3 regions of the Ochrobactrum sp. SFR4 genome follow, and region 1 is predicted to be linked to each of the others. Evidence: riboswitches for the same ligand, from Rfam matches in the RefSeq annotation. Region 1 holds a riboswitch; each other region holds the start of a gene.
The links. A riboswitch is a leader RNA that binds a small molecule or an ion and turns the genes downstream of it on or off. The one in region 1 is predicted to bind thiamine pyrophosphate.
Positions count from the first base shown of each region.

Region 2: linked by a shared signal. The riboswitch ahead of HBA93_RS12880 (3-oxoacyl-ACP reductase) and the one ahead of thiM (hydroxyethylthiazole kinase) in region 1 are both predicted to bind thiamine pyrophosphate.
Region 3: linked by a shared signal. The riboswitch ahead of thiB (thiamine ABC transporter substrate binding subunit) and the one ahead of thiM (hydroxyethylthiazole kinase) in region 1 are both predicted to bind thiamine pyrophosphate.

Region 1 is NZ_JAAPBB010000011.1:73,514-83,607, forward strand. Features, by position in the region: gene HBA93_RS13620 (MBL fold metallo-hydrolase) at 1-622, shown strand, start outside; gene HBA93_RS13625 (ArsR/SmtB family transcription factor) at 626-979, shown strand; gene HBA93_RS13630 (YeeE/YedE family protein) at 984-1,409, shown strand; gene HBA93_RS13635 (DUF6691 family protein) at 1,421-1,831, shown strand; gene thiD (bifunctional hydroxymethylpyrimidine kinase/phosphomethylpyrimidine kinase) at 1,901-2,740, opposite strand; gene thiE (thiamine phosphate synthase) at 2,744-3,388, opposite strand; gene thiM (hydroxyethylthiazole kinase) at 3,375-4,187, opposite strand; TPP riboswitch at 4,248-4,343, opposite strand; gene HBA93_RS24195 (glycerate kinase type-2 family protein) at 4,388-5,671, opposite strand; partial or broken gene HBA93_RS24530 (NAD(P)-dependent oxidoreductase) at 5,852-6,847, opposite strand; gene HBA93_RS13660 (RES family NAD+ phosphorylase) at 6,871-7,461, opposite strand; gene HBA93_RS13665 (hypothetical protein) at 7,458-8,012, opposite strand; gene HBA93_RS13670 (NAD(P)/FAD-dependent oxidoreductase) at 8,096-9,337, opposite strand; gene HBA93_RS13675 (ABC transporter substrate-binding protein) at 9,472-10,094, opposite strand, start outside.
Region 2 is NZ_JAAPBB010000010.1:7,820-17,913, forward strand. Features, by position in the region: gene HBA93_RS12855 (ArsR/SmtB family transcription factor) at 1-170, shown strand, start outside; gene HBA93_RS12860 (SRPBCC family protein) at 167-523, shown strand; gene HBA93_RS12865 (ATP-dependent Clp protease proteolytic subunit) at 564-1,163, shown strand; gene HBA93_RS12870 (alpha/beta hydrolase family protein) at 1,223-2,191, opposite strand; gene HBA93_RS12875 (LLM class flavin-dependent oxidoreductase) at 2,275-3,570, opposite strand; gene HBA93_RS12880 (3-oxoacyl-ACP reductase) at 3,570-4,349, opposite strand; TPP riboswitch at 4,414-4,512, opposite strand; gene HBA93_RS12885 (SRPBCC family protein) at 4,591-5,565, shown strand; gene HBA93_RS12890 (acetolactate synthase large subunit) at 5,603-7,153, opposite strand; gene HBA93_RS12895 (TAXI family TRAP transporter solute-binding subunit) at 7,660-8,613, shown strand; gene HBA93_RS12900 (TRAP transporter permease) at 8,715-10,094, shown strand, end outside.
Region 3 is NZ_JAAPBB010000008.1:121,716-131,809, forward strand. Features, by position in the region: gene HBA93_RS11930 (N-formylglutamate amidohydrolase) at 1-85, shown strand, start outside; gene HBA93_RS11935 (DUF1244 domain-containing protein) at 104-409, shown strand; gene HBA93_RS11940 (DUF2312 domain-containing protein) at 572-841, shown strand; gene HBA93_RS11945 (DUF1428 domain-containing protein) at 904-1,257, opposite strand; gene HBA93_RS11950 (MarR family winged helix-turn-helix transcriptional regulator) at 1,330-1,785, shown strand; gene HBA93_RS11955 (aldo/keto reductase) at 1,897-2,844, shown strand; gene HBA93_RS11960 (ABC-F family ATP-binding cassette domain-containing protein) at 2,908-4,719, opposite strand; gene HBA93_RS11965 (YMGG-like glycine zipper-containing protein) at 4,880-5,164, opposite strand; gene HBA93_RS11970 (thiamine diphosphokinase) at 5,275-5,916, opposite strand; TPP riboswitch at 6,102-6,212, shown strand; gene thiB (thiamine ABC transporter substrate binding subunit) at 6,280-7,281, shown strand; gene thiP (thiamine/thiamine pyrophosphate ABC transporter permease) at 7,352-8,998, shown strand; gene HBA93_RS11985 (thiamine ABC transporter ATP-binding protein) at 8,995-9,729, shown strand; gene HBA93_RS11990 (M48 family metalloprotease) at 10,090-10,094, shown strand, end outside.

The DNA of each region.
Region 1 (10,094 bases):
CACCGGCGCGCCGACAGCAATTGGCGCGGAAGTGAAAAAAGTCCAGAAAATCTGGTCTGAGCTGTATAACTGGCCGGACCTTGCCTGTGACGGCTCGCAATGGGATCATCTGTTTGAAGACGGTGAGACATTCAAAGTCGGCAATCTTGATGCACGGGTTATTCACTCTCCGGGGCATACGCTGGCTTCGATTACCTATGTCATCGGCGATGCAGCCTTCATCCACGACACATTATTCATGCCGGACGGCGGCACCGCACGCGCCGACTTCCCCGGTGGCGATGCAACCGCACTATGGAACAGTATCCAGACCATTCTGCAACTGCCGGAAGATACCCGCCTTTTCACCGGTCATGACTACCGGCCGAACGGTCGTGAAGTGCGTTGGGAATCCCGTATTGGTGAGCAGTTACAGGATAATATCCATCTCAGCCGCTATCGTGATGAGGACAGTTTTGTCACGGCACGTCAGGCGCGGGATGCAACTTTACCAATTCCGAAACTGATGCTCCATGCCTTGCAGGTGAATATTCGCGGTGGGCGTCTGCCTGAGCCTGAAAGCAACGGACAGCGTTATCTCAAAATTCCTCTCGGCCGTTTTGACGGCGCACCTTGGGAATAAGCCATGAGCACTCTTATCGATGACACCGACCTGACGATGGCCACGGCTCCCGATGCCGCTGAACTGCGCGAACAGGTCAACGAAGCCTCGGCCTTCCTGAAAAAGCTGTCCAATCCGGACCGCTTGCAGGTGGCTTGTGCATTGGTTGAAGGTGAAAAATCCGTGCGGGAACTGGAGGATATGCTGGGTATTCGTCAACCCGGCCTTTCCCAACAACTCGCAGAGCTACGCACAGCCGGTTTTGTCAGCGCCCGCAAGGAAGGCAAAGCCGTATTTTATTCTCTTGCAGATGAACGGGTGAAAATCTTCATCCGTACAATGCATCAGCTGTTTTGCGCTCCGGATATAAGGACATAACATCATGGAAAATTTCACCCCATGGTCTGCTCTTGGCGGCGGATTGCTGATCGGGCTTTCGGCCGTCTTGCTGATGTTTTTTGAAGGGCGAATTGCCGGTATCAGCGGTATTGTCAGTCGGCTTTTCCCGCCCTATGGCGATAATCGCTTTTTATCCCGCGCAGGCTTTGTACTGGGGTTGCTGATTGCCCCTTTCCTTTACTTGCTCTTCAGCGGTCACACACCGGTCATCAGTGTTTCTTCTGATCCGGTGCTGATGATTGTTGCCGGTTTACTGGTTGGTTTCGGCGCGGTTCTGGGTAGCGGTTGCACATCCGGTCATGGCGTATGCGGAATTTCACGGCTATCCCCGCGCTCCCTCCTCGCAACTGCACTGTTCATGGCAACCGGTTTCATCACCGTCTACATCATGCGCCATCTGATCGGGTAAAGGGGATAGCAATGTCATTTCTGATCAATCTTATTATTGGCCTGATCTTCGGGCTTGGACTGGTGATCTCAGGTCTTGCCAATCCTGAAAAAGTACTGAATTTTCTGGATATTACCGGTAATTGGGATCCGTCATTAGCTCTCGTCATGGGCGCAGCAGTTGTCACCACATTCATTGGCTTTCGCATGGCTTTTACCCGCAAGAAACCGGTCTGCGCTATAAATTTTGATGTGCCTGCCAACCGCAAACCGGACAGATCACTGGTTATTGGTGCTATTTTGTTCGGTATCGGCTGGGGATTTGGCGGCATTTGCCCGGGGCCAGCGATTACCACAGTCGGTTTGGCTGCAACCGGCACATTGATCTTTGTTCCGGCGATGATTGCCGGCATGCTAATTGCCCGTAAAGTCAAGGCTTCCTGAAAAATCAGGAAGCCTTCATTCGTCGGCACTTTTAAAGTGTCAGAGCGACCTTTGTGAGCCAAATATGATTCACAGCGCTCTGATTTGGTCAATAGCGTGAAATACGGGGCCATGGCCGAGTGAGCGGCCGGTCTCATCTTTCATACCCACTTCAAGTCGGTGTGCGGCACTGATTGCCCGCAACAGATAGGCTTTCGCCTCGCGCACCGCATCCGGCAATGAATTGCCTTTCGCTAATTCAGCAGCCAAAGCACTGGAAAGCGTGCAGCCTGTGCCATGCGTATCGGGCGTTTCAACACGCGGCGCTTCAAACCACAGATTATATTCCGCGCTTAGAAGCAGATCAGGGCAATGCTCTCCCGTCATATGCCCGCCTTTCATCAGCACAGCCTTACAACCTTTAGCCAGCAAAGCCTGACCCTGACGCTCCATATCCTCACGGTTTTCAGCTACAGGCACGCCAAGAATAGCGGCTGCTTCCGGCAAGTTGGGCGTCAATAAGGTTGCCAGCGGCAGTAGTTTTTGCGTGAGGCTTTCCACCGCCTGCGGGTCGAGCAACGCCGCCCCGCCTTTGGCAATCATCACAGGATCAAGCACAATCTGCAAATCCGGCTGTTTAATCAGCTGCTCCTGCAAAATCTGCGCCACACAATCGGAAATCTGCGCATTCACAATCATGCCGATTTTAACCGCATCAACCCGCACATCGCTGAAAATCATTATGAGCTGCTGCGCCACAAAATCTGCCGGCACAGCAAAAACACCGGAAACGCCCTGCGTATTCTGTGCTGTCAGTGCGGTTAATGCCGCCATGCCATACGTATCGCGGGCAGCGAATGTTTTCAGATCAGCCTGAATTCCGGCTCCGCCCGACGGGTCAGAACCGGCAAGGGAAAGAACATTTTTCATTGCCTATCCCTTTGCAGCACGAAAACCGGCGATTGCCGCATGGAATGCACGTGCTTCCAGTTCAGGATCATCCTGACCACAAATTGCTGAAACAACAGCCAGACCATTAACACCGGTTGCCAGCACATCATCCACATGCGGCAGTTTAATGCCACCAATGGCGACCGCAGGCAGTCCATTATGGGAGTAAACCCGCTTCAATCCGTCAAAACCAATGGAAGGCGCGCAATTCTTTTTGGTTGCTGTCGGGAAAACAGGACCAATGCCGAGATAATCCACCACAACACTATCCGCTTTGGTGGCCATTTCTGCAGTCTGTACAGACAGACCAAGGATCATATCCGGCCCGATTTTAGCACGCACCTGCTCCGGCGAACCGTCATGCTGGCCGATATGTAAACCATCAGCGCCGACAACAATCGCAACCTCAACATTGTCATTGATAATCAGCTTGGCATTGGTACCTTCAAGCGCTGTTTTTAGCGCTTTGGCCGTTTCAAGCATCTCCTGCTGGCTGGCATCTTTGTCACGCAACTGCACCATTGTGGCACCGCCACGCACAGCTGCAATTACGGTTTCCACCATGCCAAAACTGCCGCAAAGCTCACGGTCGAGAACGAGATAGAGCGACAAATCAAACTGTTTCATAGAATCGTACCTTTGCCTGAGACTGGAATTGTGCGGGTGTGAGCGCATAAAGCGCATCGATAAAGTGAATTTGGAAACTGGCTGGCCCCTGCGCCTGCAATGCCGCCTGTTCTCCGGCCACCGCATACATGGCCAGAGCGGCTGCGGTCGCTTCCAAAGCGGAAGCCTTATGAGAAGCAACGAACGCACCGGTCAGGCAGGTCAGCGCACAGCCAAGTGCTGTCACTTGCGGCATCAGCGCTGAGCCGCCGTCAATACGCAAAGTGCTGTGGCCGTCGGTCAACAGATCATAAGCGCCGGTCACTGCAACAGTGCATTGATACTGCTGTGCCAGTTGTTGTGCCGCATGATGCGCACTACCGGCATCATCGCCGCTGTCTGCCCCTTTGCCCCGTGCGGAAAAACCTGCAAGGGTCAGAATTTCAGACGCATTACCGCGAATAATTGTTGGTTTCAGCGCCAACAGGGTCTGCGCCGCTTCTCTGCGGAAAGTGGAAGCAAAATGAGCTACGGGATCAAAAACCCACGGAATATTATGCGCATTAGCGGATGTGATCGCCGCAATCATCCCCTGCACCCAAAGCGGAGAGAGCGTGCCGATATTAATCGTGACCGCACCGCAGAGTTTGGCAAATTCTCCGGCTTCTTCCTGCGCATGCAGCATGGCAGGAGAAGCACCGGCAGCCAGAACCACATTGGCGGCCGTATTCATCGCTACGAAATTTGTGATGCATTGTATGAGAGGTTTCTGGCGTCGCATGGTTTCCAGCACAATGCCGAAATCCGGTAGATCTTTCATATCAGCCCTCCGCCACGGTGAGGGTCTGATACAGGGTGCCACTATTTCGCCTTGCGATAAGCGCCCTTTAATCTGACTCCCTCCGCCGGCATTATCCGGTTCAGGTTCAAAGGGTACTTCTCAGCCGGTATCATCCGGGCGCCCCTGTCTTTGATCGCTATTATGGCAGAGCAGGCACTACCTGTCCACCACCTGAAAGATTAGCTGATTAATATGGCACGGAAATCATTGACATTTGTACCGGTCGGCCCTGTCACAAACAGATCGCCACTTGCATGGAATGCGCTCCAGCTGTCATGCCCTGCAAGATATTGCTTCGCATCCAGCCCCAGCTCTGTCATGCGTTGAATTGTGCCTCCATCCGCGAAAGCACCGGCATTATTTTCCGAACCGTCTATGCCATCAGTATCCGCAGCCAAAGCGTGAATATTCTCAGAGCCAGCAATATTCAGCGCCAATGCCAGCATGAATTCACTGTTGCGCCCGCCTTTACCGGCTTTAGCACCGGAACCGAGCGTTACCGTTGTTTCGCCGCCGGACAACAACAACAAAGGTTGTCCTGCCTGACGATTACGCGCCTGATATTGTGCCATTGCCCCATGCATCAGTGCGATGTCTTTTGCTTCACCTTCAATCGCATCGGAGAGAATGAGTGTTTCAACGCTCTGTTCTTCAGCCAATCTTGCTGCGGCAGCCAGTGACTGTGCTGCACTGGCGATAATATGGTGGCTGTGGCGGGCAAATATTGCATCATCCAGCTGCGGTGCATCGGCTGCAGCGCTTTGTAAATGTGCCATGACCGTTTCCGGTAATTGCATCTTGTAATGGTCAATATATTTCAGCGCATCATGACGGGTTGCGCGATCGGCAATCGTCGGCCCTGAAGCGATCAGCGCCGGATCATCCCCCGGAATATCAGAGACAATCAGGCTGACCATACGGGCAGGCCCTGCAAGAGCAGCAAGCCTGCCACCTTTAATCGTAGAGACATGCTTACGGATAGCATTCATCACGCTGATCGGCGCACCGCTGGCAAGCAAAGCGGCATTGACTGCCTGCTCATCCGCCAGTGTCAGTCCCTCCGGTGGCGCAGGCAACAGAGCCGAGCCGCCGCCGCAGATCAATGCCACCACCAGATCGTCTTCATGCAAGTCTTTCAACGCAGCTTTCAACTGTTTTGCTGCTTCCAGTCCCGCTTCATCCGGCACCGGATGTGCGGCTTCCAGCACTTTAATAAAACCGCATTCCGCTCCATAGCCATAGCGAGTAACAACCACGCCCCGTGGCGCAGGATTTCCGGCCTCAACCCATAAAGTCTCAAAGGCTTGCGCCATTTGTGCAGAGCCCTTACCGGCGCCGATGACGATGGTTCTGCCCTTTGGCGCTTGTGGTAAATAGGGTTTGAGACAATGCAGCGGATCAGCCGCCTGAACCGCAGTGTCAAACAGGGATTGCAGGAATTGCCGTTCCTGCCCCTGTTTCAGTTTAATCTGTGCCCGTCCGATGCCCTGCGGCAACTGGCTGCCGCCATCGCTGTAACCGGCAGGTATTGCCCCCGCCGCATTGATGACACGGCGCTCGGTAATCGCTGCGAATATCTGATCAACCGCCTGTTTAGCCCCTGCAAGTCGTGACGGGTGGTCGGTATCTGCCGCCGCATGTGGCAGTAACAACATGGCTTCCGGATATTTTTTAGCCAGCGGTAAGTAAGGCGCTAGCGGCCCTGACAGCACGCCGTTTTTTTCAAACAGGTCAGCATCCACCGCAACATTGCGGATATAACCGCTCTGCATCAGACGATCCAAAGCCACAATATCTACGAGCTCACCACGGTCATAATTGATAACCATAGCACCCTCATTCATTGCAGACAGTACCGTATGGCTGACCAGTCCCTGATTGCTGTAGCGCCCTGTCTCCTTGTTCAGCGCGCCAAGCCCCAGATGCACACTCAGCACATCAGCATTTTGCGCAGCGGTTTCGGGTGTTGATGCATAGGCATAGCCCTGACTTTCAATCCACTGACGATGATGTTCGCGGGCATAAATAGTGACATGCATAGCAAAGGCTTTCGCCAGTTTTGCCACTTCCATGCCAATATTACCGCTGCCGAGAATGGCAATCTTGCGGCCTTCAAGTCCGAAGCTCGGGAAACGCGCCAAATCGCGGCCGGTATCAAAGCTACCTTCCAGTACCTGTTTATATAGAGTGGCGGTGTCCAGATCGGGACGAAACTGTAGAAGCGCTTTCAGCACCATTTGCGCGGTAATACGGCTGTTGATGCCCGGTGTATTCATCAAAGGGGATTTGCCGGAAACCCATGATTGTGATTGCATGTTGCCGGTGCCTGCACCAATGCGTACTCCACCCTCAACAAACAGGCATTGCGGCGGAATGCGGGTGGCAGCAGCAATAACCGCATCATATTGCCCCTGTCCCGCAGCCGCGATCAGCTCTTCTTCAGTGCTGAGATCAGGGCAATAGAAAAAATGTAATTTTCCGGCTGTGAGTGCCGAGACTGCCTGCAAAGCATGATCGTGAAAGACCGCGCCTTTGTCTTCGATGTAGCGGCGAATTTCATTCCATTGATGCTTGCCATGTGCATCAAGACGCAACTCCAGATGATTCGTGATGAGGATTTTGGCAGTTTTGTCCGGCATGGCTTCAGTTCCCTTATAATTATTCAGTACGGGGCAATACCCAGATTATAATGATTGGCAATCTGCCAGAACCAGTCTTTGTCGAGATCTTCCTGTCTCTTTTGGATTGTTAGGTGTTCTGCACAATGATCGAACAGAGCATAACAAAGCTGCTCGTCATCATGGCGGGCATAATAAGCAATGCCATCGATATTTTCCGGATGATCATGCAGCGCCTTTGACCAGTGTTGCGCAGTGTCATAGGGCAAACCGCTATGCAGAATCTCTGCCGTTGCACCAAGAATGGCAAGCCCGCGTCCTGCAAGTTTGGCCAGTTTCAACGAAGCCATCAGCTCCAGCACTACATGTGCTTTCTTTTGCAGAATCTGTAAATCAATCAAACTCCGCCCGGGTTCGCGTAAGAATGTTTCGGCAAAAGCACCCTCGCGTGCAGCGGCTGTATATAGCACGCCATAGGATGCATCCGGCGCGTTGAGCCTGCCCATTCTTGAACGATCAAAATAAACAGGCTCAAAGGCAGCAGTATAGAAACGATAAAGCTTACTTCCCGCAGCCAGAGTGATCAGCTCAGGCTGTCGGGAAGCCAGATTATGTGGTGGCTGCGGCCCGCTCACGCGCCTTGCAAACCATTGAGCCGTGCAGCTTCCAGCACCGCTTCTGTTTCACCGCGACGCAGCAACTCAATCGGTTTTTTGCCGTTGAGGCGTTCATCAGGCCTGCTCAGAAAGTTCAGCAAAAACCAAGGACTGGCACTGCCAAGCGCCTGACGCACAGCTTTCAGTCCGGCAACAATGCTGCCATCATTGAGAAACTGGATTGTCGGATAGGCACGGCGGTTACCGGGTCCCGGAACTGCAAGCAATGAACCATCCTGTACGCGTTTATCCACGGCCTGACGGGAAATACCCTGTAATAACAGGCGTACCTGTTCCAGCGTATAGGCACCGCCCGCCGCCCGCAGATCCTGCTGAGCGATCTCAACACCACGCAGCAAGGCCAGAGCACGAGCATCCGGCTGGTATGCGTCTTTGGCAACCGCTTTACCTGCAGTTAACGGCACAGTCTGACGCTTCGCGCGACTTGTCGTAGCGCGTGACTTTGCTTTTGCTGCAGGAGATTGCCGTGCTCTCTCAGTCTTCGGTGTATTCTGCGTTGTCTGTACCATTTTCATCTCCTGAACTTAAAGATGATACTGCACAGGCTGGTTGTCAAGCTTGCTGTTGTTGTCAAGGTTGACAAGGTTGCATCTTACATGAAACGACTTGCAGAATATGACTCTGCCGGAATGAACGGTTTTTCTCCCGTCATCAGCTCTGCCAGCAACCGGCCGGATGCTGGCCCCAGTGTCAGACCATGATGGGCATGGCCAAAATTCATCCACAATCCCGGCTTGTTTGGCACCTGACCGATAACCGGACGCATATCCGGCATACAAGGACGCAGGCCCAGCCATGGCTGTGCCTCAACCGGTTTGCCTAATGACGGTAATACTTTACGCGCGCGCTTCTCGGCGCGATCCAGCAGGATACGATTGGCCGGTGCATCCGGCGCAGCAAATTCAATTCCGGTTGTCAGGCGCATACCCTGACGCATCGGCGCCATGACATAACCGCCTTCAACCTCAACAACCGAGTGATTGAGAGTCGTATCATCTTCCATCGAAAAATGCAGATGCGTGCCGCGCTTAACCGCCATTGGCAGTTTGATGCCAGCCTGCTGGTAGATCAGATGTGACTGCGGCCCCAAAGCTACGACAACATTGCGTGCTGTGACCTGCTCAGATGCACGGACAGACCAGCCATCACTCTGCTGCTGCAAAGTTGCAGCATCGCCATGCAGAAACACGCCGCCGCGCTGTGTAAACAAAGCTGCATAGGCCTTGACCAGCCCCGCTGGATCGCTCACCGTTTTCGGGTCGAGCCAATGAACAGCACCGGCAATATTGCGCATGGATGGTTCTGTTGCTGCAAAACCGGTACTGTCGAGCACTTTATAATTCAGACCAAAGCGATCCAGCGATGGCAGGTTTTTCACAAAAGCATCGAAAACCTGCTCACTGCAAAACGCCTCCAGCCAGCCTTTGTCCTGCACCAGATTCTGACAACCAGCCTGTTCAATCAGAAAATCATGTTCAGTCACGCTGGCTTCCACAAGCGGCAGCATGTCAGCCGTTGCTTTTGCCAGGCCGGCCGGTGAAGAATGACGCCAGAACTGAAACAGCCATGGTGCCAGCTTCGGCATATAGGCCAGATCATAACGCACATCTGTACGGTTATTCAGCCCGTATTTAATCAGATTGGCGAGCCCGCGCGGAAATGAATAAGGAATAACACTGGAGCGTTCAATCAAACCGGCATTGCCATAACTCGTCCCCTCACCTGGGTCTTTTTTGTCAATCAGACAAACGGCATGTCCGCGAGCCTGCAAGTGGAGGGCAGTGCTGACACCAATAATGCCTGCACCCAGAATGATTGTATCGAATTTACGCATGTTATGGCCGGATAATACGGGTCATGACTACAGGCCGGAACGTTTCGACCAACAGCTTGCCACGAAGGAACAGGATTAAGACAATGAGCGCGCAAGGCTGCGCGCTCATCAAATGGTTTTAACAACCGCTGCAATCAATAAATATCGAAGTCGAAATACTTCTTCATAATCTTGTCATAGGTACCATTTTTGCGGATACCGTCAATTGCCGCATTGAACTGGGCTTTTAGATCATCATTACCCTGCTTCAAAGCAATGCCGGTTTCTGTTTGTGTGCCCGGCACATCTTCCAGAATATGGCAGCAGCTTCCGGCTTCAGTCTTCAGCCAGTCAACGACAGGGAATTTGTCGGAGATCATTGCATCCAGACGGCCGGTCTTCAGATCCGCATTGGCTTCATCGGCGCTCACATAGAGTTTAACCTCAGCACCGGCTTTAGCCAGCACATCTTCCGCGTAAATCGCCTGTGTTGTGCCGCCCTGCGCACCAATTGTTTTGCCGGAGAAGCTTTCCGGCTTCACATCTTTAATCGGGCTGTCTTTTGGAACCGCAACAGCCAAAGGGGTGGAGTAATATTTATTGGTAAAGTCGATCTGTTTCTTGCGCTCTTCGGTAATGCTCATCGATGCGATAACCGCATCAAATTTGCCTGCCTGCAAGCCCGGAATCATACCATCCCAATCATTGGCAACGAGGGTGCACTTGGCTTTCATTTCTTCGCAAAGAGCATTGGCGATATCAACGTCAAAGCCCTTCA
Region 2 (10,094 bases), on a different contig from region 1:
TTCTGCGCAGTGCAAAACTCATCAGGGAAGAACGGCAGGGACGCTTTGTGAATTACGAGGTCGACCCCGAGGGACTAGCCCTCATCGCCCAATGGTTTGCAAAATACCGCACCTACTGGCCTGCACGTATTGATAGCCTCAAAACCCTGCTGAAGGATATGGATCAATGACAGAGGAAAATCACACAGAAAATGCAGTCCGTCTTGTCTTTGAATATGATCTGGATGCCAGCCCGCAAAAAATCTGGCGCGCAATCAGTATTCCTGAACTGCGCGCAAACTGGTTGCCGGAACAAGATTTATCGCAATCCGAGCCACTGACAATGATACAGGGAGAACAAGCTTCTTACAGGATGCGGGAAACGGAACCGCCATTTCTTGAGAGCGTTGTCACCTTCCAGATTGCCGCGAATGATAATGGCGGCACTAGCCTCACAATTATCCATGAGCTTGATGCTTCGCGGCTGCGCCTCAAACCACGGGCGGCCAATACTAATATGCAATCCGTCATGCGGGCCGCGTAAAACAGCATAATTTTAAATCAGTGAAAAACGGAGCTTGCCGATGCGCGAGATGATGCAACTCGTCCCTATGGTGGTTGAACAGTCAGCAAAAGGGGAACGCTCTTTCGACATTTACTCCCGTCTGCTGCGGGAGCGGATCATTTTTCTCAATGGTGAGGTCAATGACACTGTGGCCGCTCTGGTCTGTGCACAATTGCTGTTTCTTGAAGCCGAAAACCCTAAGAAACCGATCAGTCTCTATATCAACTCCCCCGGCGGCTCGATCACCAGCGGCTTGGCCATTTACGACACCATGCATTACATTCACGCACCGGTGCACACATTATGCATGGGAACAGCACGTTCTATGGGGTCGTTTCTGCTGATGGCAGGCGAACCGGGACAACGCGCAGCATTGCCCAATGCCAGCCTCCATGTGCATCAGCCGCTTGGCGGTTTTCAGGGGCAGGCATCGGATATTTTCATTCAAGCAGAAGAGATGCGCAAAACCAAACATCGCGTCATCGAATTTTACGCCAGACATTGCGGCCGCAGCTATGAAGAGGTCGAGCAAACACTTGACCGTGACCGGTTTATGAGCGCGGAAGAAGCACTGGAATGGGGACTGATTGATCAAATCCTCAATAACCGTTCGCCCTAACGATCAAAATTATAAGACATGGCAAAACCTCATGGCTTTGCCATGTACTTATAGTCTGACTATTTGGCTACGGTGCAAGAGACAACCGGCTTGCCGTTTGCAAGTTGCTGTTTGAGCCAGAAACCGGCCTGCGCAAGCACATCAGCCATACGGCTGATACCCTGTGCGTCCTGCATCCCGTGGCTATAACCGGCAAATTCCCAATATGTCATGTTACAGCGTTTGGCTTTATCAAACGCATCCATTGTCATGCGTGCATTGCTTACCGGCGTTGACATGTCAGCACTGCCCTGAATAAGCAATAAAGCAGCGTCGGACTGCAACATTGCATCAACCGGCCGGTGATCAATTGCATCCGCCCAGAAACGATAGCTGGAACCAGCCCATTTCTCGCTGCTTTGCGGATTGGCTCTGGCATGAGCAAATTCCTTATCAACTTGTGGCCAATGTTCCTTTGGCACCTTGTTGAGCAGCATCTCGCCTTCCATTGACTGTTTGACCATCTCACCGAAGCTCGTACCACCACCGGTCGATAACAGGATCACCGCATCCGCCTTGGTTTTAGCGGCCAGTCGCGCAGCAATATCCCCGCCCTCAGAGCCGCCGAACAATACCAGCTGGCCATTCCACCACGGCGCTTGTTTAAGGCTCTCCAGCACTTGCAGATAATCTTCAACACGCTGCGTCATCGTGTGATGAGCACGGAAAGAGGCTGAGCAATCCTTGTCAAAAGGGTCCGGTGGATTATCGCCGGTTTCAACACCGTATTTATCCACTGTCAGCGCGGTCAGTTCTGCAAAAGCCGAGCGCGCCAGCTTGATATTCTCGCTTGTAGTCACAGACTGACAGCCAGAGCCTTGTGCCAGAATGATCAAACCTGTTTTCTCTGTTGTCAGCGGCTTTTCCAGATACCAGCTGATCACACTGCCATCTTCCCGTTTAAGTACCTTTTGCTCCTCTGCGGAGGCAGAAAATGACACAACAGAAAGCAGCAGGCCTATTACGCCTGCAGTGGAATACCGGAACATTCATTTATCCTTTATTGGCGGGTGTGTTTATCGCGCACCCGCCAAATCATTTCATCATTATCAGCGTCACATTAGACGATCATCTATGGCTTATCTGTGAGCGGTAAAGACAAATGCCCGCGCAATGTATCCGTCTGATAGTCTGAACGGAACAATCCACGCTTTTGCAGAACCGGCACCACTTGTTCGACGAAATCTTCAATTGATGACGGCAAGGACGGCGGCATCAGATTGAAACCGTCTGCCCCCTCATTACGCCACCATAATTCCATCTGGTCCGCAATTGCCTCAGGTGTACCGACAATTGTGCAATGTCCGCCACCTGCCGCTAAGCGACCGAGCAATTGCCGTAATGTCGGCTGTTCCGTTTCCATGATCCGCAGAATGGTCGCATAGCGCCCCTTCGGCCCAGTGAAATCTTCGAGCGGCGGCAAGGCTGGCACCGGTGCATCCAGCTCCCAGCCGGAGCAATCCTGCCCGATAAACATACCAAGCTGGCGAAGGGAGTCCGCTGTCGGCAGTAATTCGTCGAGTTCCCGCTGCTTAGCTTTCGCCTCTGTCTGCGTGGAAGCCACATAGGTCACCAGACCCGGCATCACCGGTATGCCTGCATCCCGCCCTGCCAGTTTTGCACGATGCTGAATATCGCGATAATAGTCTTGTGCGGCGAGCAGATCATAAGCCACCGCATAAATCGCCTCGGCTTTTTCTGCGGCCAAGGCTCTGCCCTGATCTGATGCTCCTGCCTGAAACAATACCGGCTGCCCCTGCGGCGGGCGCGGAATGGTCAGCGGCCCTTGCGTCGAGAAATGCTCGCCTTTGTGGTGGATCGCTCGTAAGCCGTCTTTACGGGCATAATCACCGGAGCGGTCACAGGTAATCGTATCAGCATCCCATGAATCCCATAGCTTCTGCACGGCTTCGATAAATTCTGCCGCACGGCCGTAGCGCCATTCATGTGGCGGCATACTCTCATAGCCATGATTGCGTGCTTCACTGTCAAACATTGAGGTCACGACATTCCAGCCGATACGGCCTTTCGATAAATGATCCAGCGAAGCCAGTGTCCGCGCCGCATGAAACGGCGTTGTGAATGTGCTGGATACCGTGCTGATCAGCCCGATTTTCTCGGTTACACCCGCTAATGCAGCCAGCAAAGTCAGCGGGTCGAAATAGCTGCGTGGTCCGTCCGTAATATTATCAATCGCATGCCAGTCGGCGAAGAAAATCGCATCAAATTTGCCGCGCTCGGCAATCTGCGCCAGATTTGTGTAATAGCTGATATCACTGAGTTGTTCGACGGCCGATTGCGGATGCCGCCATGCCGCGCGATGATGCCCGCAACCGAAGATAAACAGGTTAAGGTGCATTTCCCGCATCAGTTTTTCACCAATCCGCCGTCCACAACCAGATTTTGACCGGTTACAGAACGCGCCCATGGCGAAGCAAAGAACAGAGCCGTATCAGCAAATTCCGCAGGCGTGGTTACGCGGCGCAACGGCGTGGCAGAGGCTATATAATCAAACACTGCTTCCGGTGTTGCGGCAGAGGCATCGGTGGTACGTAACAGCCCGCCGGACAACATATTCACGGTGATGTTCTTTTCACCCAGATCCTGCGCCAATGTACGGGTCAGTGACAACAAAGCGGCTTTAGCCGCCGTATAATCATGATACGGCACAACCGGATTTTGAAACAGGTTGGTACCAATATTGATGATACGGCCAAAACCGGCCTGTTCCATACCGGCAAGTGCTGCTTGCGTTGTGTTCAGAGCACCGCGCACAATGCCCTCCATCTGCTGATTGATCTGCTCCCAGCTGATGACATCCGCATGAGCACGGGCATCGCCGTTAAAGCTGAAAGCCGGCAAAGCATTATTGACCACCGTTGTTACCGGCATACCAAAATACTGCTGCGCCTTGGCAAACATAGCCTGTACGGCTGTCATATCCGTCACATCGGCCTGCAGGGCCAGTGTCTTTTCCGGTGCTAGTGCTGCCAGTTCTGCAGCAGCATCTGCACTTGTGTGATAATTGATTACAACGCGTGCACCTTCACTTAAGAAAGCTTTCACAAGATCGCGTCCAAGACCACGCGCACCGCCGGTGACGAGAACAAGCTGCTGGTAGAGCGGAAGAAGGACTGGTTCAGACATGATAATTCCCTTGCCTTAAGAAATGGCCGGCCAAGGGAATAAGGGCTTGCACCGCAGTGAATACGGCTGGGCACACAGACATCCCTTCGCCAGTATGAGCTGGATCAGGTTCAACGGGTTTAAAATCTCAGCCCTGTAAAACAGGACACCCCGTGTCATTCCTCCAAGCTCTAGCAAGTTTATTTGGAAGGAACAAGCCTTGGCGGTTGTCCTGCCCGCCCAAGCTGGTTTAAGAACCCCTATGTCTGAAAATCATCAAGAACCTTCATCCGACCGTTTCTGGCTCAGTGTTTTCGCAACAACGCTCTATGCGGTGGTGCTTTACATCCTGATATGGCTGATACGGGAAGGCAGCGGGATGGCCTTTATCACCGGTCTGATCCTGATGCCGATGGCCATTACCAGCCTGCTGATCATTCAGATTGACCCGCAAGGCACTGGCAGTATCCGCAAGCATATGAAAACCGCTATGCTTTGCATGCTCGGCTTGATCCTTATTTCAATGATTATCTTTGGCGAGGCAGGTATTTGCGTGGCCATGGCTGCGCCGTTTCTTTTGGCGGGCACAGCGCTTGGTGTTTATGTCACTATGCGGCTTTTACGCAATTATCAGGCAAAACGCAGCGTCACATTTGTGATTGCCCTGCCCTTTCTCGCTCTGCCGCTGGAAAACCAAATCGAATATCAGGATCATTTCAGTTCGGTCACAACCGTGATTGAAATCAATGCCCCTGCTGATGTAATCTGGAACAATACGCTCGAAATCCCTGATATCCGCTCCGATGAATTGGGTATGACTTTCAGCCACAGCATTGTCGGTGTGCCGAAACCCGAAGATGCGCGGATTACCGGTTCCGGTGTGGGTGCCGTACGTCATTTGAAATGGGGCAAAGGCGTCAATTTTGAAGAAGTTATTACCGGCTGGCAGGAAAACCGTTATCTGCGCTGGGATTTCCGTTTCAGCGACACTTCAATCCCAAAAGCAGTGGAAGCGCATATCAGCGTCAACAGTGACTATCTGGGACTGGACTATGGTGAATATCTGCTGGAGCCAATTGACGAAAACCGTACGCGTCTCACGCTGAAAACCCAATACCGTATTGCAACGCCGATCAATATTTACTGCGACTGGTGGGGTCAGATTTTCCTCAATGATTTCCATTCCATCGTGCTGAATGTCATTAAGGAACGCTCGGAAAGCGCAGTTCAGGCTTGAAAGTGCGGCGGATTATAAACCCGCCGCCACTTTAATTTCAGATCATCGCTTCGATCAGGAACGGGCCTTTGCGCTTGCTTGCCGCAGCAAACAAATCAGCAAATTGTTCAGCTGTGGTGGCGCGTGCGCCTTCAACACCAACACCTTTGGCAAGGCTTACCCAGTCAATCGTCGGCTCAACCAGATCAAACATACGCTGCGCATTGCGTCCCGGTGCACCGGCTCCGACATTCTGCAATTCACCATGCAGGATCGCATAACGCTGATTGGCGAAAATGATGGTGATGATGTTCAGGTTTTCGCGGGCATGAGTCCACAGTGCCTGCATCGTATACATACCGCTGCCGTCTGCCTGTAACGCCACCACCTGACGGTCAGGACAGGCCACAGCTGCACCGGTTGCCAGCGGCAGACCGATACCGATTGCACCACCGGTCAGCTGCAGAAAGTCATGCGGCGCTGACTGATGTGTCAGACCAAACATTTCACGGCCGGATGTAATGGATTCATCAACAATAATCGCATTTTCCGGCAGGAGTGATGCAACAATCGCGCTGATTTTATCATCATCCAGCGTACCGGTCGGCATGACCTTCTCACCACGCTGATTGAGCAGTGGCGTGACAGATGCCGGAATATTCATTTCATCGACCAGTGCCTGCAAAGCATAGAGCTGGTCATCTGCTTCACCGGCATAATCAACCACGGCGCAACCTTCCGGCAGGAAAGTGCTTGGCTTACCCGGATAGGCGAAGAAGGCGACCGGAATTTTCGCTCCGAGCAATACAACCTGTTCAATATCCGCCAGATCAGCCAGTGCATCATCCACGCGGTAAAGCACGCGATTAACAGCAACACGACCTGCACCGCGCTCAATACGGCCATTGGATTGCTGCGCCAGCAAACGCGCACCGGATTCTTGCGCAATACGGCTGGCAATTTCCAGCGCATTGGCACGCAGGGCAAGATTGCCAAGCAGGATGAGCGTGCGCTTACCGTTGCGCAGCGCTTTAGCCGCTTCACGCACGGCATCAGCATCAACCTTACGACGTTCCGGACGGGTCAGAGGTTGCACAATCTGCTGCGGCGCCTCTGTCCATGCGGTGTTGGCAGGCAGGATCAGCGTTGCCACCTGCCCCGGTGCATTACATGCTGCGGCAAAAGCTTCAGCCGTATCTGCGGAAATATCATCGGCGGATTTAGACGTCTTCACCCAACCTGAAACCGGACGTGCCAGCGATTCAATATCACTGGTCAGCGGGGCATCATATTTCAGATGATAGGTGGCGTGATCGCCGACAATATTGACGATCGGTGTTTTTGCACGCTTGGCATTGTGTAAATTCGCAACGCCATTGCCAAGGCCGGAACCCAGATGCAGCAGAGTTGCTGCCGGCTTGTCCGCCATACGGCCATAGCCGTCGGCTGCACCTGTTACCACGCCTTCAAACAGACCCAATACGCAGCGCATTTGCGGCTTGCGATCCAGCGCTGCCACAAAATGCATTTCTGATGTGCCCGGATTGGCAAAACAGACATCGATCCCGTGCGCCAGCAGGGTGTCGCAAAGGCTATCAGCACCGTTCATTTCTCACTCCCATTATGCTTGTGTCCACAGTATCCGATTGTGCGTTTCCTCCATGCACAACCACTATGAGCCGCAACAGCTATATCCGGCTTTGCGCTCATGTCGCAAGCTTTGCGCAAAACTATTCCATTCGCCTGACAGTGTTTCGGAATAATTTTATGCACAAGCATCATGTTTCAATAAATTTAATGAAATCAGTTATTTAAAATTCAATGTGACATGTTTTTAAATGCAGACAAGCCGGTCACAAATTTTTGGTTGCACAATATGGCGACTTCATAAAAAATCACCTGCGAAACAGAGCCTCTATTTTACATTTTATCTGTCTGTCTAATACTTTAGGATGATTAGGGCTCTTTTTGTACATTAAATGTCTTGGTGATGTTAATCGGGGATTGTTCTGAACCACCGGCTTACAGCAAGATATTATACGGGCGGTTACAGTCACATCAGGGAGAGCTGAAGGCTGAGGGAGAGCCGCCCATGAGTGAAATATGGAGGATTTCATGGGTTATTTGGGTAAAAAATCACTTTTATCAGCCTTTGCAGCGGTCACCCTGACATTTGCCGCAGCTGAAGCAAATGCGCAAAATTTCATCAATATTCTGACCGGCGGCACAAGCGGTGTTTATTACCCGATGGGTGTCGCCCTTGAAAAAATCTATTCCGGCATTCCTGATGCCCGTCCTTCTGTGCAGGCAACCAAAGCCTCGATTGAGAATATCAATCTGATTAACAGTGGTCGTGGCGAAATTGCTTTCACGCTCGGCGATTCCCTGCGTGATGCGTGGGAAGGCAATGAAGAAGCCGGTTTCAAAAAGAAACTGGAAAATATCAGCACTCTCGCCGCAATCTATCCGAATTATGTGCAGATCGTTGCCTCCAAAGAGTCCGGCATTAAAACGCTGGCCGATCTGAAAGGAAAACGTCTGTCCGTCGGCGCGCCGAAATCCGGCACCGAGCTGAATGCGAAAACCATTCTCGGCGCTGCCGGTCTTTCCTACAGCGATCTCGGCAAAGTGGAATATCTGCCATTTGCGGAATCCGTGGAACTGATGAAAAATCGCCAGCTTGATGCCACCCTGCAGTCCTCCGGTCTTGGCGTTGCATCGCTGCGCGATCTGGCCAATGCAGTTGAGATCAATGTGGTGGAAGTACCTGCTGATATTATTGAAAAAATCGGTGCACCTTATCAGGTCAACACTATTCCGGCCGACACCTATACCGGTCAGGATAAAGATGTGACGACCGCATCGGTAATCAACTATCTGATCGTACGTCCGGATATGGATGAAGAACTGGTCTATCAGATGACCAAAGGTCTGTTTGAAAATCTGGATCAGCTGACTGCAGCCCATTCCGCAGCCAAAATGATCAAACTCGACAAGAGCACGATCGTATCTCCAACCCCGATCCATCCGGGTGCAATGCGTTACTACAAAGAAAAAGGCATTGAATAATCACGCCTGAAGCGGATTTTAAGGCTGCATATTCTGTAGAGCACAGAATATGCAGCCTTTTCTGACCGTCTGTTCCTGTCATTTTTTGCGGTTTTAAATTTATGTCATCTTCAGAAAACAATGCGGTTGAATCGGCCGAGCATATTCCGGGTTGGGGTGTCAGCAGCGGCGCCAAAATATTGTTTGGCATTGCCGTTGCTTTTTCCGTTTTCCAGCTTTGGACTGCGGCCTATTCACCTTTGCCAAGTCAGGTTGTCCGCTCCGTTCATGTCGGCTTTTTGCTGCTGCTGCTGTTTGGCCTTTATGCCAATGCAGCGCCCAGCGGCTCTTTCAAGAAACTGCTGATGTGGTCAACGGCCATTCTGGCTTTTGCTGTCAGCTTTTATCATTGGGTTTTCTATAATGATCTGATCCTGCGTGCCGGTGAGCCGGAAATGCAGGATATTGTGATCGGTGTGCTTGCCGTTGCTCTGGTCTTCTGGGCGGGGCAGCGTATGATGGGCTGGACCCTGCCACTGATCTGCCTGATCTTTCTGGCCTATGGTCTGTTCGGCCAATATCTGCCATCACCGCTCAATCATCGCGGCTATGATTTTGAACAGGTTGTCGAAGTGCTGTTTCTGGGAACTGAGGGCATTTACGGTACGCCGATTTATGTCTCATCCAGCTATATTTTCCTGTTTATTCTGTTCGGTGCATTCCTTGAACGTGCGGGCATGATCCAGCTTTTCAATGATGTGGCGATGGGTTCTGTCGGCTCATCACGCGGCGGCCCTGCCAAAGTCTCGGTCATCTCCTCCGCTCTGATGGGCACCATCAACGGCTCCGGTGTGGCCAATGTGGTGACCACCGGCGCTTTCACCATTCCGCTGATGAAACGCTCCGGCTTCAAACCTGCCTTTGCCGGTGGTGTGGAAGCCGTTGCCTCGATGGGTGGTCAGATTATGCCGCCAGTAATGGGCGCTGTTGCCTTCATCATGGCGGAAACACTCGGTCTGCCTTATCTTGAAATTGTGAAAGCGGCGATTGTTCCGGCAATTCTCTATTTCATCACCGTATTTATCATGGTGCATCTGGAAGCCGGTCGCCTTGGTCTGAAAGGCCTGTCAAAAGCTGAATTGCCAAGTGCGCTCGGTGCTTTGCGCAAACACTGGTATCTGATCCTGCCGCTTGTGGCACTGGTCTGGCTACTGTTCTCCGGCTATACGCCGCTATTCGCCGGAACCGTAGGCATGGGGCTGACCGCACTGATCATCCTCGGTGTGCCGGTCTCCGCCAATATGCCAATGGCCGTGCGCGTATTATTCTGGGTCGCACTCGGCCTGATGTCCGCTGCGGCTTTCGGCACCAGCTTCAATATTCTAGGCTTTGAAATCCGCGGCATTACCCTGATCCTGCTGCTAATCACGGCACTGGTTCTGGTCAATTTCGTGCTGCGCGGTGGCCGTGAGACGCTGCGTCTCTGCCTCGAAAGCCTTGCA
Region 3 (10,094 bases), on a different contig from region 1:
GATGCTGGCACATATCAATATGATGGATGGTATTCACGATACCCGCCATTATGGTTCACGCACCGATTTCGTTGAACGGGCTTGAGCTGCGAAAGGAAATTGCATGACAAATATTACGGATAATCAGCGTCTGGCCTATGAGGCTGCCGCTTTTCGCAGGCTGGTTGAGCATTTGCGTAACCGCACCGATGTTCAGAATATCGATATGATGAACCTGACCGGTTTTTGCCGCAACTGTCTGTCCAACTGGTTTCAGGAAGCCGCCAATGCCGACGGTAATGCGCTGACCAAAGACGAAGCACGCGCCGAGATCTACGGCATGCCTTATGATGAATGGCGGGAAAAATATCAGGCACCGGCCAGTCAGGCGCAGCAGGATGCTTTTTCTGCACGAAAACCAAGCCACTAACAGATATTTTAACCAGTATCTTACCGCTTAGCGGCTAGTTTAGATTTCAAGATTCTTAAATCCATTGCTTGACCATGCGCTGCATGTGAGGCAACCAAGACCACCTGTTTTAAGACCTGCGACTCGCCCGGCGTTTCATACGGTCTTGTCTATAATCGGAGAATGATATTGAGCGACGATATTACCGGCGACAGCGCCCAGTCCATTGCAGTCGGCCAGCTGCGTGCATTTATTGAACGTATTGAACGTCTGGAAGAAGAAAAGAAAACCATCTCTGATGATATCAAAGAGGTTTTCGCTGAGCTGAAAGGCTCCGGCTTTGACTCCAAAGCCGTACGCACCATCATCCGCCTGCGTAAGAAAGAAGCGCATGAGCGTCAGGAAGAAGAAGCGATGATACAGCTTTATATGGACGCGCTCGGCATGAGCTGATTTCAGCACCGCTGAAACAAAAAGGGGGCTTTCACCCCCTTTTTTATTGTTAAAAATCAGCGTTAAACATCAAGCAGTTTTTCAAAACCACCATAGATCATCCGCTTGCCGTCAAAAGGCATGGATTCACCCATCGCCTGCATGCGGGGATCTTCCATCATTTTCTTCCAGGTTGTATCGCGCACAGTTTTGTTCGGAAATTCAATCCAGCTGAACACAATAATTTCGCCGTCTTTGGCTTGCACGGAACGGCGGAAATCCGTCAGCTTGCCATCCGGCACATCATCGCCCCAGCACTCAACAATGCGGGTGGCGCCAAATTCTTTAAAAATCACAGCCGCTTCAGCTGCATGTTTACGGTAGTCTTCTTTGCGGTTTTCCGGCACAGAAGCGACAAAACCCTCGACATATCCCATTTTCATTCTCCTCCTTGTGGGCAACCTTATTCTTGCGTTGACTTAATATGTTGATATCAACATAATTGTAAAATGTCAATGAATGTACCATTTTCGACCACATTGGAAGTCCGTGATACATGTCTGTGCCTGCACGCACAGCGCGCAGCCCGTGCTTTAGCCCGTTATTTTGACGATGCTTTGAGGCCTTTCGGACTGACAAACGGCCAGTTTTCTTTGCTGATGGCTTTAAACAGGCCTGAACCGCCATCCATCGCACCGGTTGCCCAATTGCTGGCCATGGATCGCACGACTTTAACGGCCGCACTTAAACCGCTTCAGAAAAAAGCACTGATAGAAATTATACCAGATGCTGCCGACCGACGCAGCCGTTTATTGTTGCTGACTCCAAAAGGTTTAGCTCTGCTGGCAGAAGCAGTTCCTGTCTGGCGGCAGACCCACGCAGAACTGGAAAACAATCTTCTGAATGGTAACGGCGATTTTTTACGCTCTATGTTGCTCAGCCTTGGGAACATCACTCCGGTATAAAACACAAAGCTGTGTTATCAGAATAGTTTGCCGCGCTTTTTCTTTCCCTCCGCATCTTTTTGGTCATAATTCATTGCGAACGAATAATGCATATCCTGCGGAGGAAACGGAATGCGCTTGAAACAACTTGGACGGTCAGATTTACAGGTTTCACCTTTCTGCTTCGGCGGCAATGTGTTCGGCTGGACAGCTGATGAAACCACATCTTTTGCCTTACTCGACCGTCTGCTCGATGCCGGCCTGACATTTCTTGATACGGCCAATGTCTATTCCCGCTGGGTAGAGGGGCATAAGGGCGGTGAATCGGAAACCGTTATCGGCAACTGGCTAAAAAGCCGTGGCAGTCGTGACAAGATGATCATTGCCACCAAGGTCGGTGCCGATATGGGCGAAGGCTTTACCATGGCGCCTGCCCATATCCGTGAATGTGTTGACGCTTCGCTCAAGCGCTTGCAGACAGATTATATTGATCTCTACCAGTCGCATTATGATGATCCGAATACGCCGTTTGAGGATGTCCTCGGTACATTTCAGGATTTGATCAAGGCCGGTAAAGTCCGTGCAATCGGTGCGTCCAATATCACCGGCGAGCGCCTGCAAAATGCATTGGAAATTTCAGAGAAACATAATCTGCCGCGTTATGACTCATTGCAGCCGCTGTATAATCTTTATGACCGCAAAGATTATGAAACCACGCTGGAACCGGTTGTGAGCGCCAATCAGGTTGGCGTTATTCCTTATTATACGCTGGCGGCCGGTTTCCTCACGGGGAAATATCGCAGCGAGAAAGATCTGGGCATCAGCCCACGTGGTAACAGGGTCGGCACCAGCTATCTCAATGAGCGCGGATTGAAGATTCTGGAAGCGATGGATCAGGTGGCAGAACGCTATAGCGTGACTGTGGCGCAGATTGCGGTTGCATGGATGATGGCCCAGCCGTCAATCACAGCGCCGATTTCCAGCGCCACAAAGATCGAGCAGCTGGAAGAGCTGATCAAAGCGACTCAGCTGACGCTCGATCAGGACGCATTAAACGACTTGAACACAGCCAGTGCATAAAACAAAAAGCCTGCCTGAAATATCATTCAGGCAGGCTTTCATCTTTTCAGTGCGAAGGAAAAATCAGCCTTCAATTTCCTCACGCAGCATTTCCAGTTCCAGCCATTCTTCTTCATGGGTTTCATTCTCGCTGCGTTTCTTTTCAATCTCAGCAGCGATCTTGGCAAACTGCGCAGGATCTTTGGTATAAAGCGCCGGATCAGCCATTTTCGCTTCAAGTGCTGTAATTTCTGCACTCAGCTTTTCCATCTTTGCCGGTAATGTTTCCAGTGCAAATTTCTGCTTGTAGGACAGTTTGCGCTTTTCATCGCGTTTTGGTGCGGGTGCAACCTCGGCCTTGTCACTACCTGCAGGCGTTGCAGATTTTACCTGACGGCGTGCCAGCGCTGTTTCTTTACGCTGCGCCATCATATCCGTATAACCACCGGCATATTGCAGCCAGCGCCCGTCACCTTCCGGTGCAATCACCGATGTTACCGTGCGGTCGAGAAAGTCACGATCGTGGCTCACCAGAATAACGGTGCCTGCAAAACCGGACACCAACTCCTGCAACAGATCCAGCGTTTCCATATCCAGATCGTTGGTCGGCTCGTCGAGGATCAGCAGGTTGGCCGGACGGGACAAGACCCGTGCCAGCATCAGACGAGCGCGCTCACCGCCGGATAATTCACGAATTGGTGTGCGTGCCTGTTCCGGCTGAAACAGAAAGTCCTTCATATAGGAAACAACATGGCGCTGCTCGCCATTCACCACCAGCGATTCACCGCGCCCGTCTGTCAGGTAATGCGACAGGGCTTCATCCGGATTGAGCTCACGCTTCTGATCAAGTTCGGCAAAATCCAGATTAACACCGAGACGGATTGTTCCGGAATCCGGTTCAAGTTTGCCGGTCAGCATCGACAGTAATGTGGTTTTGCCCGCACCATTTGGACCCACAAGGCCGATACGGTCACCGCGATTGACGCGGATGGAGAAATCCTTGACCAGCACACGCTCATCATAGGCTTTACTGATCTTATCTGCTTCAATCACCAGCTTGCCGGATTCTTTCACATCGCTGGCCTGCAGCGTTGCCACGCCTTGCGCATGACGATGGGTGCGGAATTCATGGCGCATTGTGTGCAACTCGCCAAGGCGGCGCATATTGCGTTTGCGGCGTGCGGTAACGCCATAGCGCAACCAATGCTCTTCCCGGACGATCTGACGGCCGAGTTTCTGATGATCGCGCTCTTCTTCTTCCAGAACTTTGTCGCGCCATTCTTCAAAATGCGCAAAGCCCTGTTCAATACGGCGTGTCACACCGCGATCCAGCCAGATCGTAGCGCGGCTGACATTTTCCAGAAAACGACGGTCATGGGAGATCAGCACAATCGCCGAGCGGATCTGGCGCAATTCCTGTTCCAGCCATTCAATCGTTGCGAGATCAAGATGGTTGGTCGGTTCATCCAGCAGTAGCACATCCGGCTGCGGGGCAATGACCCGTGCCAGCGCTGCACGACGTGCTTCACCGCCGGAAAGCTGCTCAGGTGTTTCATCGCCGGTCAGTCCCAGATTTTCCAGAAGATAGGCCACGCGATACGGATCATCGGTCGGGCCGAGACCTGCTTCCACATAATCACGTACATTGGCAAAACCATCCATATCCGGTGCCTGTGCCAGATAGCGGATGGTTGCGGAAGGGTGGCGGAAAACCTCGCCGCCGGTCGGTTCAACCATACCGGCTGCAATTTTCAAAAGCGTGGATTTACCTGAACCGTTACGCCCGACCAGCGCAATACGCTCTCCTTCGCTGATCGACAGCCCCGCATCCTCCAGCAGCGGCGTGCCGCCAAATGTCAGGCTGATCTGGTCAAGTCGGAGAAGAGGAGGAGCCATGGATAATTACGCTTTAAAAAGAGAGGCCGAAGATTGTTACTGCTCATTACTGCATATTGCTGCAAACAGGAACCCTCGCGGCAAATTTCCTGAACTTGATACGAAGGCATAAAAAAACAGGCCGGAAACCGGCCTGTTTTTAAATTCAATATTGTAACAATTAGTTACAAGGCGCTTCGTAAACGCGGCCGTAATTGTCGCGGTAGCGGCAATACTGAACACCGTTACGGGTCTGTGCTGCACCGAGCAGGGTACCGGCAACCGCACCGATTGCAGCACCAGTCAGGGCGCCACGGCCGTTACCGCCAATTGCGCCACCGGCAAGCGCGCCGAGTGCTGCGCCGCCCACACCGTAACCGGCGGTGCGCTGTTCGCCTGTTGTACAGGCAACAGTCGAAAACGCGAGCACTGCTGTTACTGCGATCATAGAAAGACGTGATTTCATCTAAAGTTACTCCCGTTGAGGCTACTCACTTGCCATAATCTCCTGCATTTTATAGCAAAAAGAAGACGGCAACTATCAAAACAATTTACAGGTTTTTACGTTCAGTCACATCAGATTGAATCAATGGCAGGCGATGCGACTAAAATTGCCGCCCCTCCACCTAACGTCACTGTTAAGTTTTCTTTTACCCTATTTGAGAGCGTTAAAGAAGAGCCAAATGGTACAGTCACATTATCCAGTGGCCATTCGGCGCCGGAAATTGATAATCTGGTTAATGTCTCAAATCCCAGAATACTGAATAATGTCTCTTCCGGCAGGTCAAAACCGGTTTTCCCGTAGATCAGCGGTGTTGCTTCTTCATGGCCGCTGGAGAGAAATATTTTTCGTCCTCTATGTGCCTGCGCCACAGCCATGCTGAGATGCAGAAATGTATGATCTGTGCGCTCGCCGCCAAAAGCGCCGGCCAAAATCACTTCTGTTGCGCCGCGTTCATAGGCTTCATGCAATGCCAGCTCACCATCGGTCATATTTTTTGCAACGGGAAAGACCTGTCGCTCAACGTGTCCATATTGTGTGGCCAGTACCGTGTCTGTGGAATCAAAGTCACCGAGCCATAGTTCCGGTACCACGCCAAGGCCGGCCGCATGGCGCATACCGCTGTCTGCCGCCAAAACACGTGCACCGGCAATCTGCTTTTTCAGCCGCGAAGTGGCGGTCAGATCACCGCCGAGAAGAATGAGAAATTTTGACATGGTGTTGCATATCACGCTGTTTCACAGACCGGAAGCCTGGAGCGTGTCGCGTTTAATCGTACCTACTGTGCTCGCTCCGGATTTTTTAATTGCCGCATGTTCGCGGCAACTCAACTGAAACCATTTGAGCCCGACATGCTCTAACAATCCTCTTGCTCCGTAACGCTGTTTTATCCTATTGTCCGCCCGCTCTAACGGGGTGCCTTCGGTTTCCGAAGGCTGAGAGGCCGGTCTCCGGCTAACCCGCTGAACCTGATCCGGTTTGTACCGGCGGAGGGATTAGATGCTGTCCGGCTTCCGGCGCTCAATCCTTGGATCAATTCATAACCAGAGGAGAGCCCGCGCGGCTGTTATCTCATGCTTATCAGAAATCTACTTCTCACAACCGGTTTTCTGTCTGTTTTAAGCCTTGGTGTCAGTGCAGCACAGGCTCAGGATCTGACGATCTATACCTATGACAGTTTTACATCTGACTGGGGGCCGGGCCCGAAGGTTAAAGAGAATTTTGAAAAATCCTGCGGCTGCACTGTCAATTTTGTCGCTGTTGCCGATGGTGTGGCTTTGCTCAACCGCCTGAAACTGGAAGGCAAATCCACCAAGGCAGATATTGTTCTGGGGCTTGATACCAATCTTATTAATGATGCCAAAGCCACGGGTCTGTTCGCTCCGCATGGATTGGGCGATGTGAAAAGTAATGTGCCTGACAATTTTCAGGACGAGGTTTTCCTGCCTTATGATTACAGCTATTTCGCTGTGATCTATGACAGTGAAAAGCTAAAAAATCCGCCGAAATCCATGGCGGAACTGATTGACGGTGATGCTTCGCAGAAAATCATTCTGATGGATCCGCGCACGTCCACACCGGGCCTGGGCATGATGCTCTGGGTGAAAGATCTCTATGGCGACAAGGCTGCGGAGCAGTGGCAAAAGCTCAGCAAACGCGTGTTGACAGTTACACCGGGCTGGTCTGAGGGCTATGGCCTGTTCACCAAAGGTGAAGCACCGATGGTGTTGTCCTATACGACTTCTGCCGCCTATCACATGATCTCCGATAAAACCGAGCGTTATAAGGCGGTGACTTTTGAAGAAGGTAATTATCTCCAGATTGAACTGGCCGGCCAGACGATAAACGGCGCAAAAAACCCGCGCGCTGCAGAGTTTTTGAAATTCATAACCACAGCCGGTTTTCAGGATGTTATTCCGCAGACCAACTGGATGTATCCGGCCTATGACACATCTGCGCCGCTCGATGCGGCTTTTGATGCTCTGCCAAAACCGGATAAGAGCCTGCTGATTGCTTCTGAAACCGTTGCACAAAACCGCAAAGCATGGGTTGATGAGTGGCTGAAAGCCATGAGCCGCTAAGACACAACTGTCTATGACCTTGAATATGACTGCACCCGCCGCACCTGTGGCGGGGCAGCTACGGAGAAATATGCAGGCCTTCCGTTTTAAAACTGTTTCAGGCTTTATCGCGCTGCTTCTGCTGCTGGTTCTGACCGGCGGTGCTTTGCTGTCACTTGGCATTCAGGGGCTGCAATCCGATAGTGATGCTCTGGCCGCTTTTGACAGCTATTTATGGAATATTACGCGATTTACGTTGCTGCAGGCATTGTTGTCGGTTCTGCTCTCAGTGCTGTTTGCGTTGCCGGTTGCCCGTGCACTCCACGCCAATACCGCATTTCGCGGTCGCAAATTGCTGCTGCGCTTTTTCGCGGTGCCTTTGACATTGCCGTCCTTGGTCGCCGTCTTCGGCATTACCAGTATTTACGGGCGCAATGGTTTTATCGCACAAGGCAGTACGGCTTTGGGGCTGCCGCTGATACCGGATATTTACGGCCTGACCGGCATTTTGCTGGCACATGTATTTTTCAATATGCCGCTTGCGGTACGTTTGCTGCTTGCCAGTCTCGAATCCATTCCGCAGGATTACTGGAAACTCTCAGCGCAATTGGGTATGGGCGGTTTTGCTCGCTTCCGGTTGATCGAATGGCCGGTGATTGCCCGAAATCTGAGTGGTATTGCAGGGCTGATCTTCATGCTCTGCGCAAGTTCTTTTACCATTGTGCTGACATTGGGCGGAGGCCCCCGCGCGACTACGCTGGAAGTTGCCATCTATCAGGCCTTGCATTTTGATTTTGATCTGGCGCGTGCTGTTGCTCTCACACTCACCCAATTACTGCTGACTATTGGCGTTTTATGTCTGCTGCGTCTGACCGGCAAGCCAACCGAAGAAGGTCTGTCTCTGGCTACGACCAACCGTGATTATATTCACCACGGCAAATGGTCGAAAATCTCATCAGGTATCATTATCCTCTTTGCCACCCTGTTCATTGCTTTGCCTGTTCTGGGGATGGTTCTGTCCGGTCTGGGCTCTGATTTGTGGCGTTTGCTGAATGAAGCCGTGGTACAGCAGGCAATTATCACCTCGCTTTTGCTGGCTTTTGGCGCAGCCAGTCTTTGTGTCGTGTTGTCGCTTACGCTGGTCACTGCACGTGAATATAGCGCCGCACAAAATCTTAAATCCCCAAAGCGGCTGCGCAGCTTTTTCACCACCGCTCTCGACAGCGGTTCCAGCCTGGTGCTGATTATTCCGCCGATTGTGATCGGTGCGGGCTGGTTCATATTGCTGCGCCAGTTCACCGATGTGTTCACGCTCGCGCCTTTCATGGTCATTGCGGTGAATGGTGTCATGGCCATGCCTTTTGCGGTGCGCTTGCTGCGTCCTGCATGGGACAGCGCAGCGGCACAGAATAACCGGCTCTGCACTTCGCTCGGTATCAGCGGGCTTAACCGTCTGCGTCTGATCGACTGGCCGGTCATCCGCCGCCCGCTTATCCTGAGCTTTATCTTTGCCATGGCACTGTCCATGGGGGATCTCGGCACGATTGCTCTTTTCGGCAGCGATGCGGTGCAAACCTTGCCTTATCTTCTGCTGCAGCGCATGGGTAGCTATCGTACCAGTGACGCGGCAGGCCTTGCCCTGATCCTTGCCGCTATCTGCTTTGCGCTGATGCTTATCACTGATAAAACCGGCAGCCGGATCAATTCAGGCAAATCTACTGAGCGGAATGCCTCATGACACGACATAATGCTGCAATTACTCTCGACAATGTTCGTTTCTCCTTTGGGGCGACAGACATGCTGTTTAACCTGCATTTAAAGGCCGGTGAAACCGGTGTGATTGTGGGCCCGAGCGGTTCCGGTAAATCGACATTGCTCAATCTGGTTGCCGGATTTGAAGCACCGTTATCCGGCCGTATTCTGATCGGTGATGAGGAAATCAGCAGCGAAGCCCCCGCCGGACGACCGGTTACTATGGTGTTTCAGGAGAATAATCTGTTCGCGCATCTTGATGTGCGTGCCAATGTCAGCCTCGGGCGGTCGCCTTCGCTCAAACTGAGTGAGGCAGACCGGCTAGCAGTTCAGAATGCCATTGACCGTGTGGAGCTGACCGGTAAAGAAAACCGCAAACCGGAAGCGCTTTCCGGCGGTGAGAGGCAACGTGTTGCGATTGCCCGCGCATTGGTGCGTGACAAGCCTGTTTTGTTGCTTGATGAGGCTTTTGCTTCTCTTGGTCCTGCTTTGCGTCAGCAAATGCTGGATCTGATCCGTGATTTGCAAAAGGAAACCGGCATCACTGTTCTGATGGTGACGCATACACCGGAAGATGCACTGCGTTTCGATTCAACGCTGTTTTTTCTCAAAGAGGGGCAAATCAGAGAGCAGGGGGATGCAGCTGTGATGCTCTCGTCCTCCGGCCCTCAGCCGGTGCGTGACTATATGGGCACGTCGGGGCATAAAACATCCTGATTACAATATGATAATCAGATTATCATATTGAATGACGTGATATTGACACAAAGCATTGCGCAGTTAAATGCTCGCATCGGGTCGCCACATATGAGGTTGTTCAGGCGATCCGGAGCGGACGCATTACAATCATTTAATACGACCGGCTCTGGTTAAACAGAGAAGCAGCCTATATCTACTAATGATGCAATAGCTGACAATTTGTGAAATGCCGCAAAAATCATTTCACTTCTATTCAGAAGCGCATTGTTTATATTGCGGACAATTCGTTTACAGACCAGCAGACAGAATCGCTGAACAAGCCGTGCAACCTGCACCGCCAATTCAGCTTTGAAGTAAAACGGGGACACGACACTGGATATGTT